One region of the Pantoea sp. GABEPS69 genome, then DNA from elsewhere that is predicted to be linked to it. Evidence: predicted binding sites of a transcription regulator. Region 1 holds the regulator's gene; each other region holds the start of a gene.
What was found. Region 1 encodes PhoB, which activates phosphate uptake and scavenging genes when phosphate is short. Its sites were predicted from a motif close to CTGTCATAAAACTGNCNNAT; they were not measured.
Positions count from the first base shown of each region.

Region 1 (5,074 bases):
TGGCGGCGGGACGCAGGAAGCTGCCGACGGTATCGGCGCGGAACGGGGCGGTCTGTGCGGTCATCTTCACTCCTGGCACCCTGAACGTTAATCACGTCAGGGAATAATTTCGCTAAGTTATATGTAGCCATCTGGATGGCTAAACGTCTGTGGACAGATTGGCATGTGCGCGCCTTATCTGCAACAGAAGAAATTTCAGCGGAGATGAAAAAAATTCACGTTAGTAGTTACTTCGCCTCTATCGCAGACAGAGCCTGATCACGCTGCGCTGCTGACAGCGGAAGATAGCCCGCTTCGCTGACGCGGCGCTGGCCCTGCGGCGAAAGCACCTGATGGAGAAAGGCGTTTACCAGCGGCGGCAGCGGCTTGCCCGGCGGCTTATTGACATAGATATAAAGCGGGCGCGCCCAGGGATAGCGGCCGCTGCGGATAGAGTCGGCGTCCGGCGTTACCGCCGCGCCCTGCGCGTCCGTCACGGCAAGCATCTTCACGCCGCTGAGATGAAAACCGAAGCTGGCGTAGCCGATGCTGCGCGGATTGGCGGCAACCGCCTGCACCACGGCGGCCGATCCGGGAAACTCCGCCACGTCGGCGCGAAAATCGCCGTTGCACAGCGCCTGCTGCTTGAAAAACCCCCAGGTGCCCGAGGCGGAGTTGCGTCCGTAACGCTGAATCGGTCGCCGCGCCCAGTCGGGCTGTCGCACGCCCATATCGCCCCAGCGCGTCAGTACCCGCGGCGCGCCGCACAGGCGCGTCACGGAAAAGATGGCATCCAGCTGGCGCGCATCGATCTGCGTCAGCGGATTGCGCTGATTGACCACTACCACCAGCGCGTCGAGCGCCACCGGCACGGCGAGCGGCGCGTAGCCATAGCGCGCCTGGAATGTTTGCCGCTCTTCCGCCTGCATGGGGCGGCTCATCGGGCCGAGCTGCGCGGCGCCCGCCGCCAGCGCGGTCGGCGCGGTAGAAGAGCCGGAGGCCTGCACCTGTAGATTGACGCCCGGCGCCCGCGTGCTGAAATCTTCGCTCCACAGCATCATCAGCGTTCCCAGCGTGTCTGAGCCGACGCTGCTGAGGTTGCCGGTGAGCATTTCGGGCTGAGGCGCCGCCGCCAGCGTCAGCGCAGGCGAAAAGAGAGAAAGCAACAGCAGCAAGGCGCGCATGAGAGGTTCCATTAACGGTTAATGGACGGCATTCTCCTGCAATCCCGCGCTGACGATCAACCTTGACGGCAGCGTAAAGGTAAAACAGGTCTCTTTATCGGGAATGCTGGTGATCTCCAGCCGCGCATTATGGTGGCTAAGGGCGTGCTTGACGATCGCCAGCCCCAGTCCGCTGCCACCGGTGGCGCGCGAGCGCGCCTTATCTACGCGATAGAAGCGCTCCGTCAGGCGCGGCAGGTGCTCCGCCGGAATGCCCGGCCCGTTGTCGCAGACTTTGAACTGCGCCCCCTGGCGGCTGCGCAGCCAGCTGATGTCGATGCGCGTGCCGTCCGGCGTATGGTTCACCGCGTTATAGACCAGGTTAGAGAGGGCGCTGCGTAGCTGATCGTCGTCGCCGAGCACCTTGAGATGCGAATCGGTGTGAAAGTGAATCTCGTGGCGGCCGCCGCTCAGCGTCTCCGCCTCGCGCTGCAGCAGATGCAGCATCATCGGCACGTCCACCGTCTCTTTCATGTCGATGGCCGGCGCCGCCTCGATGCGCGACAGCGTCAGCAGCTGGCGCACCAGGCTGTCCATGCGGCGCGTCTGCTCCTGCATGGTCTGCAGCGCTTTGCCGCGCGAGCGCTCGTTCATCACCGAGTCGTTCATCATCTCCAGATAGCCCTGCAGCACCGTCAGCGGCGTGCGCAGCTCATGGCTGACGTTGGCGAAGAAATTGCGCCGCGCCCCTTCCAGCTGGTGCATCTGCGTCACGTCGCGCGCCACCATCAGCCACTGCCCTTCGCTGTAGGGCATGATGCGAAACTCCATGTGGTGCTGGTTATTGAGAATTAAGGTGAGCGGCTTGTTGAAATCGCGCTGGCGAATATAGCGGGAGAACTCCGGATAGCGCAGCAGGTTAAGGATGTTCTGGCCGTTATCTTCCGGCCAGCGCAGGCCAAGGTGCTGCTGCGCCAGACCGTTACACCAGAAAATGGCGCCCTCTTCCGTGGTAAGCACCACCGCGTCGGGCAGCGTCTCGGCGCCGCTGCGAAAGCGCTTGATCAGGTTGCCCAGCTCGCGCCGCCGCCGCCGGTTGCGCAGCTGCATCTGATAGAGGCCGTAAAACAGCGGCTCCCAGCTCGCCTGCCCGGTGGGCGGCGTCATGGTGCGATCCACCCACAGCCAGTGCGACAGCCGCATCAAATTATAGAAGTGCCACAGCAGCATCCCCAGCACGCTGATCAGCAGCAGCCAGGGGAGATAGCCGAAAATCAAACCGATAATCAGCGCCGGCAGGCAGGCCAGCGCCAGCTCGGAGAGCAGTCTCTTCCAGGAGAGTCGTTCCAGCACGGTAAAGACTCCGTTTAGTAGCGGGCGGAGAAACGATACCCCGTTCCGCGAACGGTTTGAACCATGCGATCGTGGCCGGAAACTTCCAGCGCCTTACGTAAGCGGCGGATATGCACGTCGACGGTGCGATCTTCCACATAGACATTGGTGCCCCAGACGTGGTTCAGCAGCTGCTCGCGGCTGTAGACGCGTTCGGGATGGGTCATAAAGAAGTGCAGCAGCTTATATTCGGTCGGGCCCATCTCCAGCGGCGTCGACTCCGACATTACGCGGTGCGACGACGGGTCCAGGCTCAGCCCCTGCATCTCGATCACCTCTTCCACCGCCATCGGCGAAATGCGGCGCATCACCGCCTTGATGCGCGCCATCAGCTCTTTCGGCGAGAAAGGCTTGGTGATGTAGTCATCCGCGCCCACTTCCAGACCGCGCACGCGATCTTCCTCTTCGCCGCGCGCCGTCAGCATCATCACCGGAATATCGCGCGTCAGGGCTTCGCGCTTGAGATGCTTAATAAACTGAATACCGCTGCCGCCCGGCAACATCCAGTCCAGCAGAATTAAATCTGGCCAGGGCTCAATCAGTTTCCCTATCGCGCTGTCATAATCCTCGGCCTCAATGGGCTGGTAGTCGTTCTGCTCCAGAACAAAGCACAACATTTCACGGATAGGGGCTTCATCTTCCACAACCAAAATGCGCTTAGCCATTGCAACTCCTGCTGATGTGACCGCTGTCACCGTTATATGCGGCGCCATTATGCGTCAGATTTATGACACTTTTATGAAAAACATAGCCGCTTAATCAGCGCGTTAACACTGCTTTATGACAGCCAGCGCAGCTTTTTTCGCTTTTGCGCCATAGCCGGTATAATCCTCCGGCAAACCGTTACCGCAGGGAGTTTTATGCGCATCATTCATACCGCGGACTGGCACCTCGGTCAGTTTTTCTATAACAAGAGCCGGGCGGCCGAGCACCAGGCCTTTCTCGACTGGCTGCTGGCGCGTATCGAGGCGCATCAGGTCGATGCGCTGATCGTCGCGGGCGACCTCTTCGATAGCGGCACGCCGCCAAGCTACGCGCGCGAACTCTTTAACCGTTTCGTCGTGGCGCTGCAGCCGACCGGCTGCCAGCTGGTGGTGCTGGCGGGCAATCACGATTCGGTCGCCACGCTCAACGAGTCGCGCGCCCTGCTCGCCTGCCTGAATACCCAGGTGATCACCACGCCGCAGGCGGATCACAATCTGCTGCTGCTGCGCGACCGCGCCGGCGAAACAGGCGCGCTGCTCTGCGCCATTCCCTATCTGCGGCCGCGCGATATTATGCGCAGCCGCGCGGGCCAGTCGGGGCGGGAGAAACAGCTCAGCCTGCTGGAGGCGATCGCCGCGCACTATCAGCGCAGCGTCGACGCGGCGCGCGCGCATCCGCTGGCGCTGCCGGTTATCGCTACCGGCCATCTCACCACCGTCGGCGTCAGCAAAAGCGATTCGGTGCGCGATATCTATATCGGCACGCTCGACGCCTTTCCCGCGTCGGCTTTTCCCGACGTCGACTACGTGGCGCTCGGCCATATCCATCGCGCCCAGCGCGTCGCCAACAGCGATCATATTCGCTACAGCGGCTCGCCGATCCCGCTCAGCTTCGACGAGCTCGGCAGCGAGAAAAGCGTCTTTTTACTGGAGCTGAACAGCGCCGGTTTGCAGAGCGTGACGCCGCTGCCCGTTCCGCCGTTCCAGCCAATGAAAATGCTGAAAGGCTCGCTGGCGGAGATCGAGGCGCAGCTGGCGCCCTTCGCCGACCATCAGGGCGACAAGCCGGTTTGGCTCGATATTGAGGTGACGACCCAGGAATTTCTCAGCGATTTGCAGCGCCGCGTCGAGGCGCTGACCGCCGATCTGCCGGTCGAAGTCCTGCTGCTGCGCCGCAGCCGCGAACAGCGCCAGCACAGCCTGGCGCAGCTAAAAAACGAAACCCTGAGCGAGCTAAAAGTGGAAGAGGTCTTCGCCCGCCGCATCGCGCTGGCGGAGGATATCGAAGAATCCGAGCATGCGCGCCTCAGCGCCCTGTTCCGCTCTGCCCTCGCCTCGCTGGAGGAGAGCGAATGAAAATCCTCACGCTGCGCTTTAAAAACCTGAACGCGCTGAAAGGCGAATGGTTTATCGACTTTCGCGCCGAGCCCTTCGCCAGCAACGGCCTGTTCGCCATAACCGGCGCGACCGGCGCAGGCAAAACCACTCTGCTCGACGCCATCTGTCTGGCGCTCTATCACCAGACGCCGCGCCTCGGCGTGCTGTCGCAGACGCAAAACGGTCTGATGACGCGCGACACCGCCGAATGCCTCGCCGAAGTGGAGTTCGAGATCAAAGGCGAAGCCTGGCGCGCCTTCTGGAGTCAGAACCGCGCGCGCGGCGCGGCCGACGGCAAGCTGCAGGCGCCGCGCGTCGAGCTGGCGCGCTGCATCGACGACAAAATCTTCGCGGACAAGGTCAACGACAAATTAAAACTGATCGAGTCGCTGTCGGGCCTCGACTTCGAGCGCTTTACCCGCTCGATGATGCTGTCGCAGGGGCAGTTCGCCGCGTTTC
Region 1 is NZ_CP118618.1:3,103,314-3,108,387, forward strand. Features, by position in the region: gene PVE98_RS15255 (cobalamin-independent methionine synthase II family protein) at 1-64, opposite strand, end outside; gene PVE98_RS15260 (PstS family phosphate ABC transporter substrate-binding protein) at 228-1,163, opposite strand; gene phoR (phosphate regulon sensor histidine kinase PhoR) at 1,182-2,495, opposite strand; gene phoB (phosphate response regulator transcription factor PhoB) at 2,510-3,199, opposite strand; gene sbcD (exonuclease subunit SbcD) at 3,395-4,594, shown strand; gene PVE98_RS15280 (AAA family ATPase) at 4,591-5,074, shown strand, end outside.

Region 2 (5,074 bases), 990 kb from region 1:
TGCCGAAGCTCACCGGCACGGCGATAATCAGCGCAATCAGCGAGGTCACGAGGGTGCCGTAGATCGGCACCAGCGCGCCAAATTCTTCGTTCGGCGCATCCCAGGTTTTGTTCCACAGGAAGGAAAACCCAAATTTCTGGATGCTTGGCCAGGAGGAGAAAATCAGGGAGACGATAATGCCGCCCAACAGCAACAGGACAATCAGCGCAGCCAGTTTAACCAGCGCGCCGAAAATCATGTCACCTTGCTTACCGGGGGCTTTGAATGCCGGCTTCGTTGCAGCCATAGAAGTCTCATTCTTCAGAGGTTGTCAGGGCGGCGTGAGGCCGCCCTTTTCGATCTGGCCGGACGCGCGTCCGGCCGGAGTTGTTCGCTTACTGGTAGAGCGCTTTGCCAGAGCTGTCTTTGATATTGGCTTTCCAGGCGTCGCGGATCTGCTGGGTTACGCTATCCGGCAGAGTGGCGTAGTCCAGGCTGATTGCGGTTTTGTCGCCGTTTTTGTACGCCCAGTCGAAGAACTTCAGCACTTCGCTGCCCTTCTCGGCATTCGCCTGATCTTTATAGACGAGGATGAAGGTGGTGGAAGTGATCGGCCACGCATCGTTACCTTTCTGGAAGGTCAGGTCCTGCGCAAAGGATTTGCTCCAGTCTGCGCCTTTCGCCGCGTTAGAGAAGCTGGTTTCGCTTGGCGCGACCGGCTTGCCGTCGGCATCGACCAGTTTGGTGTAGGTCAGGTTGTTCTGCTTGGCATAGGCGTATTCGACATAGCCGATTGAACCCGGCAGACGCTGTACAAACGCCGCGACGCCGTCGTTGCCTTTGCCGCCCAGACCGGCCGGCCAGTTAACGGTGTTGCCTTTGCCGATTTTGCTGTTCCACTCCTCGTTGACCTTCGCCAGGTAGCTGGTGAAGACGAATGAGGTACCGGAACCATCCGCGCGGCGCACCACGTTGATGTTGGTATCTGGCAGTTTCACGCCCGGGTTCAGCTTAGCGATCGCCGCGTCGTTCCACTTTTTGATTTTGCCCAGATAGATATCGCCGACGGTTTTGCCGTCGAGCGTCAGTTCGCCTGATTTCACGCCCGGGATGTTGACGGCCAGCACGACGCCGCCAATGACGGTCGGGAACTGAAACAGGCCGTTTTTCTGCAGGTCTTCATCTTTCATCGGCGCATCTGACGCGCCAAAATCCACGGTTTTCGCGATAATCTGCTTAACGCCGCCGGATGAACCAATGCCCTGGTAGTTGATTTTGCTACCGGTGGCTTGCTGATATTCTGCTGCCCACTTGGCATAAACCGGCGCCGGGAAAGTACCGCCCGCGCCTGTCAGATCGGTGGCTGCAAAGGCAGAAACCGCGCTTACGGCGAGAGTGGCGGTAAGGATTCGGGCTACGGTGCTACGCATCAGTGTCATGTTCCCTCCAGGGGAGTTAATCTCAGGCTCGGAGCCGTTGTAGTTGGAGTCAGTGATTGCTGCAGGAGGGAAAATAGGACAGTTTGATGACAGTGAAATGTAGGAAATGTGACAGTTATATGACAGCGAACAAAAAGTAAAAGGGCTGTGGGATGCAAATAAAGTTTCATCCTAACCCTAAAAACAGAGAGAAACGTCGCGCGCTCTCCTATTCATAAAAAATCCCTTTTATATCAGTATGTTGTGAGCACTTACACCCGAGACTGGATCGTTTTGCCTTTCATGGGAGAGTGATTAAGGGCGCTAAAGTATCATCCTAATTTTCGCCCAGGCTCGAAAAATACGGTAAATGGTGAAAATAAAGATTCATCCTTTTCCGATGTTGCCCGTTCCAACATGTAAGCAGTCAGTCAGAAAAAACACATAGATCCAATCCCTAGCGAGCATTGAGCTCTCTCATCCGTGCCAACTGCTCCAACCCTTGGACGCCCTAAATGCTTACCCAAAAAAATCAACACCTTCTTTTAAAAACACAATCAAAAATGACTCCCTTATATCCATTTAACCTAAACAGCCTTCCCCCCACTGCACTAGCTAGGGCTCGTAGTTCGGCGCAAGGCTGAAGTCGCTTGGCTGCTTCGCTGTGCAGATCCATGACCCACTTTCCATCAAACTCCCGGTTGTAGTTCCACAAGCATCTCGCGAGTCTTGCCGGCCCGCTCCACTAACAAGACCACAACATCTCCAACGTTCTTGTCGTCTAGCCGGGCCTGTAATGTGGTGACGTCGTCGACGGCGATACCGTCGATGCTGATAACGCGATCGCCGGGCACGATGCCGCCTGCGGTGACCTCGACGCCGACGAGCCCGGCCCTGTGCGCCGCCGAGCCCGGCGTCACGCGCAATACGAATACGCCCTTACTGCCGGTCAGCGCCTGCAGACGCGCGTTGAGCTGCTCATCCACCTCGATGCCCAGCGCCGGACGGATGTACTTGCCGGTCTTTATGAGTTGCGGCACCACGCGCATGACGGTATCGACCGGCACCGCAAAGCCGATGCCGGCCGAGGCGCCAGACGGACTGTAGATGGCGGTATTGATGCCGATCAGCCGCCCAGCCGAATCGAGCAGCGGGCCACCGGAATTGCCGGGGTTGATAGCGGCGTCGGTCTGGATCAGGTGGTCAATGGCCGGGCCACTGGCGTCGCCGGAAAGGGTGCGGTCAAGCGCCGAGACGATGCCGGTGGTGAGCGTCCAGTCGAGCCCGAAGGGATTGCCAATGGCAAAGACCTTTTGCCCCACCTTGAGATCGGCACTGGTGCCCACCGGCACCGCCGGCGGGCGCTTGAAGCCGACGCCAATCTTGAGTACCGCGATGTCGTGCGCAGGACTGGCGCCAACGAGCGCAGCCTGATAATCGCGACCGTCGGCCAGTTTGACCGTGGCAGACGATGCCCCCTGGATCACGTGGAAGTTGGTCACCACGTGGCCGGCATCGTCCCAGATGAAGCCGGAGCCGGTGCCGCGCGGCACGGAAAAGACATTGCGCGACCAGACGTCACGCACTAGGCTCTGTACGTAAAGTATTGTCGCAAGCACCGCATAGCGCAGGCCAATGAGACCATCGCCGCAAAACTTGTTGCGAGCTTGTCGAAGCGCGTCACGATGCGACGGTTCTCCTTCAGCCAGCCAAACATGCGTTCGATGATGTTGCACTGCCGATATTTGGGGCGATCAAAAAGTCGAGGCAATCCTGGCTTGGTTTTGCGCTTCATGCTTCGCAACGGAATGACTGGCTGCATGCGATAACGATCACAATACTGGCGCAGCGCTTCAGCGTCGTAACCCTTGTCAGCCAGCAACCAGCGGCAACGCTTGCGTGGGCGACCGCGCAGGCTGGGTATGCAAGCCTGATCGAGTAGCGGTTGGGCATAGGCTATATCGCTGGCTTGTCCGCCTGACAACAGGAAACGCAGAGGCACACCATTGGCGTCGCACAGCATGTGAATCTTGGTCGTCAGGCCACCCCGGCTGCGCCCGAGCGCGTGGTCTTGCGGTTCTTCAAATCCCCTTTTTTCCCGGCACCTGATGAGGCCCGGGTTGCTCGTACGGCAGTGGAGTCGATCATCCATGTTTCCAAGTCAATCAAACCCTGCTCATTCAATCGGATATGAAGACGCTTGAGCATCTGATCAAAAGCTCCGCAATCACGCCATCCCCGGAACCGTTGATAGATCGTTGACCAAGGGCCGAATCGTTCGGGCATGTCTCGCCAGGCTGCGCCAGAGCAAAGCACCCAGAGAATACCGTTTAGCATCAGGCGATCATCGGCCCGAGGGCGCCCGGTGCGCTGATTTTTGGTGAAGATATCTGCAACCAGATCCCAGGCTGCGTCGGGGAGTTCATACCGCTTTGCCATCTTGGCCTCCTGGCTTTAATGGCGGTGTATTTTACAGAAAATCGTATTTCTTGGGTTTACGTACAGAGCCTAGTTGTGCCGTGGTGATGTAAACCACCGACCCGCGCGATTTCTCGAACAGCTCGATGGTGGTTTTTTCGTCGGCGGCCAGGTCGCCGCGCGGCGTCACCGTGCGCTCCTGCGTTTCGTGGGGACTGAACCAGGCTTCGATGGCGGGCAGGAACTGCCACAGCAGCATGAGTGCGGCGATGCAGCCAGTGATGACGAGCCAGCGCCGGATGAATCGATCCGGCGCCGGGCGGCTGTAGGGGTCGGGGTAGGTCACGTCATTCTCCATGTTGAAATCAGCGCCAAAGGCCGCCGGTGCGCCAGCGTGGCGGACGTGGTGATACGGTCACCTCGGGGACGAAACGGGCCGATGGAAACGGCGGCATCGCGGGCGGCGGAGCAAGTTCCAGCAAGCGCTCAATGCGTTCAGCCGTCGCCGGATGCGTGCGCAACCAGGAGGGTTCCGGATTGCCCCATCCGGGCAGCAGCCAGGCGCGCCAGGAGCGGCTCACCCGCTCGATCTTGGCGAGCGCCGAGGCCAGCCCGTGCGGGTCGCCGGTCAATTCGGCAGCGAGCCGGTCGGCGTCGAATTCGCGCACCCTGGACAAGCCCAACTGAGCCAGCAAGGCCAGCTGTGGCGCGACCGCCAGTAGAAGCAACGCGGGCCAATTGACTTCCGTGACTCCAAGCAATAGCGCTGGCAAGCTGAGCACGATCGCAAGCTGCCCCAACAAGGCCAGAAGATGGGTGAGCCGGCTGATGGAATCGGCCAAGCCCATGACACGCAAATCCTCGTTCGCAATATGCGCGATTTCGTGGCCGAGCACGCCGGTCAACTCGCGGGGCGTGAGGCTACGCAACAGGCCGTCGGTCAGCGCGATGGCCGCGTGATGCTTCGAACCGGTGGCGAAGGCGTTGACGACCCCGCTGGGCACGTAGTGCGGTACCGGCACGGCAGGCAGCCCGGCCCGCGCCGCCAGTTCCGCGCAACACAGCCCAAAGATCGGGCGCTTCATCCGGGTGCAGGGGGCGTGCGCCATACAGCCGCAAGGTCAGCCCGGAGGCGGCCGCCGGTTCGAGCAGCAGGGTGAACCCCGCGGCCGCAAGCGCCAGCCAAAGCCCGCCGTCACCCAACAGCAGGCTGCCAGCGACGGCGGCAATCCCGAGCAGGGTCAGCACCAACAGCGCGG
Region 2 is NZ_CP118618.1:4,090,871-4,095,944, reverse strand. Features, by position in the region: gene pstC (phosphate ABC transporter permease PstC) at 1-286, opposite strand, end outside; gene pstS (phosphate ABC transporter substrate-binding protein PstS) at 375-1,418, opposite strand; partial or broken gene PVE98_RS19800 (S1C family serine protease) at 2,087-2,986, opposite strand; one part of gene PVE98_RS19795 (IS5 family transposase) at 2,983-3,492, opposite strand; one part of gene PVE98_RS19795 (IS5 family transposase) at 3,495-3,836, opposite strand; partial or broken gene PVE98_RS19790 (2-alkenal reductase) at 3,907-4,161, opposite strand; partial or broken gene PVE98_RS19785 (zinc metalloprotease HtpX) at 4,181-5,074, opposite strand, start outside.
Region 2: a site for PhoB is predicted at 1,525-1,544, ahead of pstS (phosphate ABC transporter substrate-binding protein PstS). Genes of this name have one in related genera too.

Region 3 (5,074 bases), 1.2 Mb from region 1:
GATGCCGACTGGCATCCTGGGCCGTCCGGAGGTCGAGAAAGTATGAAATCCTCCTTTATCAATGCGCTGCTCTCCTCTGTAATGCTGCTGGTGCTGGCCAGCTTCTTTATGGGCATGCGCCTCGGCCTTGACGGCACCCGTCTGGTGGTGCAGAGCGCCGGCGAGGTGCGCTGGAACTGGATTTTCGTCGGCTGCGGCGTGGTCTTTCTCTTTCAGCTGTTGCGTCCGTTCTGGCAGCGCGGCCTGAAAAAGATTTCTGGTCCGGCGCTGGTGCTGCCCGGCATCGACGGCTCTACGCCTAAGCAGAAGCTGTTTATGCTGGCGCTGATCGTCGTGGCGGTGGCCTGGCCCTTTTTCGTCTCGCGCGGCGCGGTGGATATCGCGACGCTGACGCTGATCTACGTGATGCTCGGTCTCGGACTCAACGTGGTGGTCGGCCTCTCGGGTCTGCTGGTGCTCGGCTACGGCGGCTTCTACGCTATCGGCGCCTACACCTTCGCGCTGCTGAATCACTACTTCGGCCTCGGCTTCTGGGAGTGTCTGCCGCTGGCGGGCATCGTCTCGGCGCTCTTCGGGCTGCTGCTCGGCTTTCCGGTGCTGCGTCTGCGCGGCGACTATCTGGCGATCGTCACGCTCGGCTTCGGCGAGATCGTGCGCATTCTGCTGCTGAATAACACCGCGCTGACCGGCGGTCCCAACGGCATCGCGCAGATCCCTAAGCCGTCGCTGTTCGGCCTGGAGTTCGGCCGCAAAGTCTCTGAAGGCGGCTGGAGCACCTTCCACGAGTTCTTCGGCCTGAAATATGACCCCAGCGACCGCGTGATTTTCCTCTATCTGGTGGCGCTGCTGCTGGTGGCGCTGACGCTGTTCGTGATTAACCGCCTGCTGCGTATGCCGCTGGGCCGCGCGTGGGAAGCGCTGCGCGAAGATGAGATCGCCTGTCGCTCGCTCGGCCTCAGCCCGACGCGCATCAAGCTGACCGCCTTTACCATCAGCGCCGCTTTCGCCGGCTTCGCCGGCACGCTGTTCGCCGCGCGCCAGGGCTTCGTCAGCCCAGAGTCCTTTACCTTCGTCGAATCCGCTTTCGTGCTGGCGATCGTGGTACTGGGCGGCATGGGCTCGCAGTTCGCCGTAATTCTCGCCGCTATCCTGCTGGTGGTGTCGCGCGAGCTGATGCGTGACCTGAACGAATACAGCATGCTGGTGCTGGGCGGCCTGATGGTGCTGATGATGATCTGGCGTCCGCAGGGGCTGCTGCCGATGAAGCGTCCGCACCTGAAACTGAAGCAGAAACAAGGAGAGCAGGCATGAGTCAGCCTTTATTAGCCGTTGAAGGCCTGATGATGCGCTTCGGCGGCCTGCTGGCGGTCAATAACGTGGCGCTGGAGCTGCGCGCGCAGGAGATCGTCTCGCTGATCGGTCCCAACGGCGCGGGAAAGACCACCGTATTTAACTGCCTGACCGGCTTCTACAAGCCGACCGGCGGCACCATTAAGCTGCGCGAGCAACATCTGGAAGGGCTGCCCGGCCAGCAGATCGCCCGCATGGGCGTGGTGCGCACCTTTCAGCACGTGCGCCTGTTCCGTGAGATGACGGTAATCGAGAACTTGCTGGTGGCGCAGCATCAGCATCTGAAAAGCGGCCTCTTTTCGGGCCTGTTCAAAACGCCCGCCTTTCGTCGCGGCGAGAGCGAGGCGCTGGATCGCGCCGCCACCTGGCTGGAGCGCATCGGGCTGCTCGATCTCGCCAACCGCCAGGCGGGCAATCTGGCCTATGGCCAGCAGCGCCGTCTGGAGATCGCGCGTTGCATGGTGACGCGGCCGGAGATCCTGATGCTGGACGAACCGGCGGCCGGACTCAACCCGAAAGAGACGCACGAGCTGGATGAGCTTATCGCCGAACTGCGCGGTGAGCACAAGGTCTCCGTGCTGCTGATTGAACACGATATGAAGCTGGTGATGGGCATTTCCGACCGTATCTATGTGGTGAACCAGGGTACGCCGCTGGCCAACGGCACGCCGGAAGAGGTGCGTAATAATCCGGATGTGATCCGAGCCTATTTAGGAGAGGCGTAACATGGCAAACCCGATGTTATCCGTTAACAACGTCAGCGCGCACTACGGCAAGATCCAGGCGCTGCACAACGTCAGCCTGCATATCAGTCAGGGCGAAATCGTCACGCTGATCGGCGCCAACGGCGCGGGGAAAACCACGCTGCTCGGCACGCTGTGCGGCGAGCCGCGCGCCACCCAGGGCAGCATTACCTTCGATGGCAAAACCATTACCGACTGGCAAACCGCGCGTATCATGCGCGAGGCGATCGCTATCGTGCCGGAAGGGCGCCGGGTATTTTCGCGCATGACGGTAGAGGAGAACCTGGCGATGGGCGGCTTTTTCGCCAGCCGTCAGGAGTATCAGACGCGCATCGCGCGCGTCTATGAGCTCTTTCCGCGTCTGGCGGAGCGTAAAATCCAGCGCGCGGGCACCATGTCCGGCGGCGAGCAGCAGATGCTGGCGATCGGCCGCGCGCTGATGAGCCAGCCGCGTCTGCTGCTGCTGGACGAACCCTCCCTGGGACTGGCGCCGATCATTATCCAGCAGATCTTCGACACCATCGAGCAGCTGCGTAAAGAGGGAATGACCATCTTCCTGGTGGAGCAGAACGCCAACCAGGCGCTGAAGCTGGCGGATCGCGGCTATGTGCTGGAGAACGGGCACGTGGTGCTGGAAGATACAGGCGAAGCTTTACTCTCCAACGAAGCCGTCCGCAGCGCTTACTTAGGCGCCTAGGCCTGGCTTACTTGCCATTTCGGCAGCGGGCAGTGCTCGCATTCCTCACGTACTTTAGTACGCTCCGGATGCTGCGCGCTGGCCGTTGCCGAACTGGCTGCGCCGCCGACGGCCTTTGGCATTGGATAATGTCTGGCTATGACACCGACGGCCCCTGGCTGTTGTGCGATAAAATATTTTAGGTTGCCCTTCATCTGGCCGTCATGCGGCTGTCATCTCGCTGTTATTAATCCGTCATTTTCCCGTGTCATGTTACTTCGCGAACAAAAAATGCGTGATATCGCGCGTACCTACCTGCACAGGAAAATTCTATGTCCGTGTTGAAGACACAAAGTAGACTGATGAGTGTGGTTCTGGGCCTGGCCATCAGCGGCAACGCGCTGGCCGCCACTGAAATTCCTTTCTGGCACTCAATGGAGGGCGAGTTAGGCAAAGAGGTCGACTCTCTGGCGCAACGTTTCAACCAGGCGCATCCCGACTATAAAATCGTGCCGACCTACAAAGGTAACTACGAACAGAGCCTCGCGGCAGGCATCGCAGCGGTGCGCACCGGCAAAGCGCCGGCCATTTTGCAGGTGTATGAAGTCGGCACTGCCACCATGATGGCTTCGAAGGCGATCGTGCCGGTGCATCAGGTCTTCCAGGACGCAGGCATTCCCTTCGATGAAAAACAGTTCGTGCCGACCGTGGCGGGCTACTACAGCGACGCCAGCGGCCATCTGATTTCTCAGCCGTTCAACAGCTCCACGCCGGTGCTTTACTACAACAAAGACGCCTTTAAAAAAGCGGGCCTGAACCCCGATCAGCCGCCGAAAACCTGGCAGGAGCTGGCGAAAGACGCCGACGCGCTGCGTAAAGCGGGCCTGAGCTGCGGCTACGCCAGCGGCTGGCAGGGCTGGATCCAGATCGAAAACTTCAGCGCCTGGCACGCCTTGCCGGTCGCTACCAAAAACAACGGCTTCGACGGTACCGACGCGGTGCTGGAGTTCAACCAGCCGGTGCAGGTGCGCCATATCCAGATGCTGGAGGAGATGAACAAGAAAGGCGACTTCACCTACTTCGGCCGTAAAGACGAATCCACCGCCAAGTTCTATAACGGCGACTGCGGCATCACCACTGCCTCTTCGGGCTCGCTGGCCGACATCAAACACTACGCCAAATTCAACTTCGGCGTCGGCATGATGCCGTATGACGAGACCGTGCCGAACGCGCCGCAGAACGCCATTATCGGCGGCGCCAGCCTGTGGGTGATGAAAGGCAAAGACGCCAACACCTACAAGGGCGCCGCGGAGTTTATGCAGTTCCTGGCGCAGCCGGAAATCGCCGCCGAGTGGCATCAGAAAACCGGCTACCTGCCGATCACCACCGCTGCCTACGAGCTGACCAAAAAGCAGGGCTTCTACGACAAGAACCCCGGCGCGGATATCGCGACGCGTCAGATGCTGAATAAAGATCCGCTGCCGTTCACCAAAGGCATGCGTCTGGGCAATATGCCGCAGATCCGCACCATCGTCGACGAAGAGCTGGAAGGCGTCTGGACCGGCAAACAGTCGCCGCAGGCCGCGCTGGATAGTGCGGTGAAACGCGGCAACGAACTGCTGCGCCGCTTTGAACAGCAGGTGAAATAACCTGTGACGTTAAAAGGGTCGGCGCGTGCCGGCCCTGTTCTCTTTCTCAGACAGAGTACGCTATGTCTTCATCTCGTCCGGTGTTTCGCACCAGCCTGCTGCCCTATTTGCTGGTGCTGCCGCAGCTGCTGATTACCGCCATCTTTTTCCTCTGGCCTGCGGGCGAAGCCCTGTGGTATTCGCTGCAAAACCTTGATCCGTTCGGCATCTCCAGCACCTTTGTCGGCCTGGACAATTTCAGGCGCCTGTTTCAGGACAGCTACTATCTCGAGGCTTTCTGGACCACCATCGTGTTCAGCACGCTGGTCACGGTGTGCGGCATGGTGCTGTCGCTGCTGCTGGCGGCGCTGGTGGATTACGTTATCCGGCTACGCAAGCTCTATCAGACGCTGCTGCTGCTGCCCTACGCGGTGGCGCCGGTGGTTGCGGCGGTGATGTGGATGTTTCTGTTCAATCCCGGCCTCGGCCTGATTAGCCACTTTCTCAACCAGCTTGGCTATAGCTGGAACTATGCCCAGAACAGCGGCCAGGCGATGTTCCTGATTGTCGTCGCCTCGATCTGGCAGCAGATGAGCTACAACTTTCTCTTCTTTTTCGCCGCGCTGCAGTCGATCCCGAAATCGCTGGTGGAAGCCGCGGCGATCGACGGCGCCGGG
Region 3 is NZ_CP118618.1:230,200-235,273, forward strand. Features, by position in the region: gene livH (high-affinity branched-chain amino acid ABC transporter permease LivH) at 1-46, shown strand, start outside; gene PVE98_RS01050 (high-affinity branched-chain amino acid ABC transporter permease LivM) at 43-1,311, shown strand; gene livG (high-affinity branched-chain amino acid ABC transporter ATP-binding protein LivG) at 1,308-2,075, shown strand; gene livF (high-affinity branched-chain amino acid ABC transporter ATP-binding protein LivF) at 2,077-2,790, shown strand; gene ugpB (sn-glycerol-3-phosphate ABC transporter substrate-binding protein UgpB) at 3,102-4,418, shown strand; gene ugpA (sn-glycerol-3-phosphate ABC transporter permease UgpA) at 4,481-5,074, shown strand, end outside.
Region 3: a site for PhoB is predicted at 3,011-3,030, ahead of ugpB (sn-glycerol-3-phosphate ABC transporter substrate-binding protein UgpB). Genes of this name have one in related genera too.

Region 4 (5,074 bases), 1.2 Mb from region 1:
CCGACTCGCGCCGGCTTTTTCTTTGCAGTTATTCGTCTTCTGCGTCGCGCAGTGGAACGATCAGCATATCAATATGCACGGTGTTAATCAGCTGGCGCGCCGACGACATCAGCTTGCTCCAGAAATCCTGATGGTGGCCGCACACCACTAAATCCACGTCATATTTTTTAATCGCATCGACCAGCACCTGGCCGAGATCGCCGCTGCCGCTCAGGGTCTCACTGATAGGATAGCCTGCTGCATCCGATAGCCCGCGCAGCGCGGTATGCGTCTCTTCCGAGATACGCTTCTGCATATCGCCCAGATTGACGTCAATCAGGCCGGTATAGAGATCGGAGTAGTTCACGTCGACGTGAATCAGCGAAATTTTGGCGTCATAGGGGCGCGCCAGCGAGACGGCTTTATCCACCAGCAGCTGGCTTTCGGGAGAAAGGTCTACCGCAATCAGGATATGTTTATAAGCCATGATATAACTCCTTTCACAAGATTCAGGATGGCGACCTGTCTTCCTCTCGCGTCATTGCCTGCGCAATCCTTTACGCGAACGGGCGATATTTGTCACCAGTTGCCCTGTCGGCGTTCCCGACAGATAGTTGTTATGCCTTTAGTATAGCGGCGACGGTTAACAAATGCTGCTGTACAGGCTTCGGTTGTGAATAAGATCAAGGCTTAGCGCCTTTTTCGCTCGCGGCGAACGAAAATCATCGCTGGAAAAGAGTTAAAAACTTCTCCTACACTACAAATTAACGGTGGTACTTCTCAGGTGCCGGCCGCGTAAGCTTGTCAAAAAACAGAGATCTGTTCAGGTCATTCAGTGGTCGGCTTTTCCCGTGGAGCATGAAGCGCAGCCGCGCTCCATCCCGTCTCCGCGGCTCCAGCCGGGAGGGAAATATGATCAGCACTATCGCGCTTTTCTGGGCTCTTTGTGTGGTGTGTATTGTGAATATGGCGCGCTACTTTTCTTCTTTGCGCGCGCTGCTGGCGGTGCTGCGAGGCTGCGATCCCTTACTCTATCAGTATGTCGACGGGGCAGGCTTTTTTACCTCGCACGGTCAGCCGAGCAAGCAGGTGCGGCTAGTGCGTTATATCTGGGCAAAACGTTATCTCGACCATCATGACGAGGAGTTTATTCGTCGCTGCGAGCGGGTGCGCGGACAGTTCATCTTAACCAGCGCCTTGTGCGGGTTAGTGATTCTCAGCCTGATTTGTCTGGCGATCTGGCACTAGAAATAAAAAGGGCGACCTGCGTCGCCCTTTATTTTTGCGTGGCTTACACCAGCTTCAGCGCCAGCCAGTAGAGGCTGCCCGACAGCACAATACAGACCGGCAGCGTAAATACCCACGCCATGGCGATATTCTTGATGGTGCGGCTCTGCAGCCCGCCGCCGTCCACCAGCATGGTGCCCGCGACCGACGACGACAGAATGTGCGTGGTCGAAACCGGCATGCCCGTATAGCTGGCGATGCCGATGGAAACCGCTGCGGTGACCTGCGCCGACATGCCCTGCGCGTAGGTCATGCCTTTTTTACCAATCTTCTCGCCAATGGTGGTTGCGACGCGACGCCAGCCGATCATGGTGCCGATGCCGAGCGCCAGCGCGACCGCCATGATGATCCACACCGGCGCATACTCGATAGTGCCCAGCAGGTCGGTTTTCAGCTTGCCGAGGAAACGTTTATCGTCGGCGCTGGTTTCCGGCAGCTTGGCCGCCTTATCGGCGGTATCGGCGATGCACAGCAGCAGACGACGCATCTGGCTGCGCTGCTCGACGCTAAGCTGTTCGTAGCTTTGCAGATTGGTGTTCAGCAGGCCCTGCGCGCGCTGCACCGCCTGCAGCGCACGAGCGCTATCGCAGTGAAACTCTTTCGGGCCGGACGGCGTCTCTTCCGGCGTCGGCAGGGCAGGCGGCGCCATCTGAATGATGTGCGTCAGCGCCTCGCTGTGCTGCTGATAATACTGTTCGAGGTGATTGACCGCGTCGCGCGTGCGCGTGATGTCGTAGCCGCTGGCGTTCATATTGACCACGAAACCCGCCGGCGCGACGCCAATCAGCACCAGCATAATCAGGCCGATGCCTTTCTGGCCGTCGTTGGCGCCGTGCGAGTAGCTGACGCCGATTGCCGAGACGATCAGGGCGATACGCGTCCAAAACGGCGGCTTTTTCTTGCCGTCGATTTTTTCACGGTCAGCGGGCGTCATATGGATGCGCGCGCGCTTTTTGGTGCTGCTCCAGTAGCGACGCAGCAGGAAAATCAGGCTGCCTGCGATGATCAGACCGACAATCGGCGACAGAATCAGCGACAGGAAGATATTGATGACTTTAGGGATATTAAGCGCATCGATCACCGAGGTACCGGTCATCAGCGCGTTGGTCAGGCCGATGCCGATTATGGCGCCAATCAGCGTGTGCGAACTGGAGGCCGGCAAACCGAGATACCAGGTGCCGAGGTTCCAGATAATCGCCGCCAGCAGCATGGAAAAGACCATGGCCAGCCCGTGCGCGGAGCCGACGTTCAATAAAAGATCGGTAGGAAGCATATGCACGATAGCGTAAGCAACGCTTAAGCCACCAAGCAGGACGCCAAGGAAGTTAAATACGCCCGCCATCACCACGGCAAGCTGTGCGCGCATCGCGCGGGTATAGATAACCGTGGCAACTGCGTTGGCCGTGTCGTGAAAGCCGTTGATTGCTTCATAAAACAATACAAACAGCAGGGCAAGAACCAATAACAGGCCGGTACTGAGGTCAAGACCAGCGAACAAATGTAGCATACACATTACGCCATTTTGAGGACATGAGCGCGGCGCATTATCTGCGACAACGCAGGGTATGGGAAAGCAAAATATAGCCTTGTTTTGACTTAAGAATGTCTAAAGTTGCCTGGTTTCTCCTAAAAGTGCCTTAAAATGAACCGTTTACATTATGACATAATTACGACAAATTTTTGACGCTGGCGTCATGATGAGCAGACCTCTACAATCAGCGCCTCTTAAAACAGGCGGGACGAAGGCAGTGGAAAAGTTTGACGTTATTATTATCGGCGCCGGCGCGGCGGGACTGTTTTGCGCGGCGCAGGCCGGGCAGCGAGGCCGACGCGTGCTGTTGCTGGATAACGGCAAAAAGCCCGGGCGCAAGATCCTGATGTCGGGCGGCGGGCGCTGCAACTTCACCAATATGTATACCGAGCCGGCCGCCTATCTGTCGCACAATCCGCACTTCTGCAAATCCGCGCTGGCGCGCTACACCCAGTGGGATTTTATCGATCTGGTTAACCGCCATAAGATTGCGTACCACGAAAAGACGCTGGGTCAGCTCTTCTGCGACGACTCGGCGGCGCAGATTGTCGATATGCTGATAGCGGAGTGCGAAAAGGGGCAGGTGACGCTACGTCTGCGCAGCGAGGTGCTGAGCGTGACGCGCGAAGCGTCTGGCTATACGCTGCAGCTCAACGGCGCGACGGTGCAGGCGGAAAAACTGGTGATCGCCAGCGGCGGACTCTCTATGCCGGGCCTGGGCGCCACGCCGTTCGGTTATAAGATTGCCGAGCAGTTCGGCCTGAAGGTCTATCCGACCCGCGCTGCGCTGGTGCCTTTTACCCTGCATAAGCCGCTGCTCGAGCGGCTACAGACGCTCTCCGGCGTCGCGATCGATACCACCATCGAGGCGCAGGACGGCACGCTATTCAAAGAGGCGATGCTCTTCACCCACCGCGGCCTCTCCGGTCCGGCGGTGCTGCAAATCTCCAGCTACTGGCAGCCGGGCGAGCACGTTACCGTCAACCTGTCGCCCGCCACCTCGATAGAGGAATTCATCCACGCGCAGCGCGAGGCGCATCCGAACCTGAGCCTGAAAAATAGCCTGGCGAAGCTGCTGCCGAAACGGCTGGTAGAGGTGTTGCAGGAGCTGGGGCAGGTGCCGGACGTCACGCTGAAGCAGCTTAACGGCAAGCAGCAGGCCGAACTGGCGCAGACGCTGCACCAGTGGCGCGTGCAGCCCAACGGCACGGAAGGCTATCGCACCGCCGAGGTGACGCTGGGCGGCGTCGATACCACGCTGCTCTCGTCGAAGACGATGGAAGCCCGCGACGTGTCGGGACTCTATTTTATCGGCGAGGTGGTGGACGTGACCGGCTGGCTGGGCGGCTATAACTTCCAGTGGGCGTGGAGTTCAGCCTGGGCGTGCGCGCAGGCGCTGTAACGCGCGTCGGGCGTCGATTCCAGACTGTTTCGCGGCCTGGTCGACGCCTTTTTTAAATCCGATTTTGCCCCGCATTAACGCCGCTTTACCGACTTATTCTCCTTCTGCCGCTTCGCTAATTAGCTGACTCGCAACACTTTTAGACTAATCCGCCTGGCGCGTTTGCCGCCCCGATTTCATACTTCTGATTTACCACAGAGGAGATTAGCCCCCAATGCTCACCTTTATGCGTTCCCTGTTTTCCAGCCCCGAGAGCTTTATCAGAGGCATGTCACGTCAGGATCTGAATGAATCCATCGCCGATGGCGAGCGCATCATTATCGATGAAGACGGCAACGCTTCGGTAAACGTGCTGAGTGAGGAAGTGCATGAGGATTTCGCCCGTCACGTCGAAACGCTAAAAGGAGTTTAAGATGGGTACGGCGATATTCATGGTGCTGATGGTCTGCGGCTACTGGTACACCAGCCGCGATCTCTCCAGTCGTTTTAAGGTCCGGCGCAGCATCGGCTGGGATGTCTATTTTCTGGTGGCGCTTTACGGCTGTATCTTCGTGCTGCAAGGGATGTTAGCGACGGCTATCGTCTGGCTGCTGTTGCTGATCGTTTCCAGCACGGCTAATGCGCTACAGATGGTGCCCGGCGAGCATCTGCGCTGGCAGATGGAGTTTATGAACTGGAGCTTTCTCGGCATTCAGGCGCCGGTGGTGGTAATGCTCGCCTTCGCGGTGCTGTTCTGCATGTATCGCTCTAACTGGTCGGAAAGCGCGCGCCTTAACAGCAGCGGCCGACAGGATCTCTATCAGCAGCTCTCTAAATCCAACGGCGTTGAGCAACTGCTTTACCAGTGCATGCAAGAGGGCGAGCTGGCGTGGATT
Region 4 is NZ_CP118618.1:178,374-183,447, forward strand. Features, by position in the region: gene uspA (universal stress protein UspA) at 29-466, opposite strand; gene uspB (universal stress protein UspB) at 892-1,227, shown strand; gene pitA (inorganic phosphate transporter PitA) at 1,271-2,773, opposite strand; gene PVE98_RS00830 (NAD(P)/FAD-dependent oxidoreductase) at 3,015-4,199, shown strand; gene PVE98_RS00835 (hypothetical protein) at 4,414-4,611, shown strand; gene PVE98_RS00840 (hypothetical protein) at 4,613-5,074, shown strand, end outside.
Region 4: a site for PhoB is predicted at 2,934-2,953, ahead of pitA (inorganic phosphate transporter PitA). Genes of this name have one in related genera too.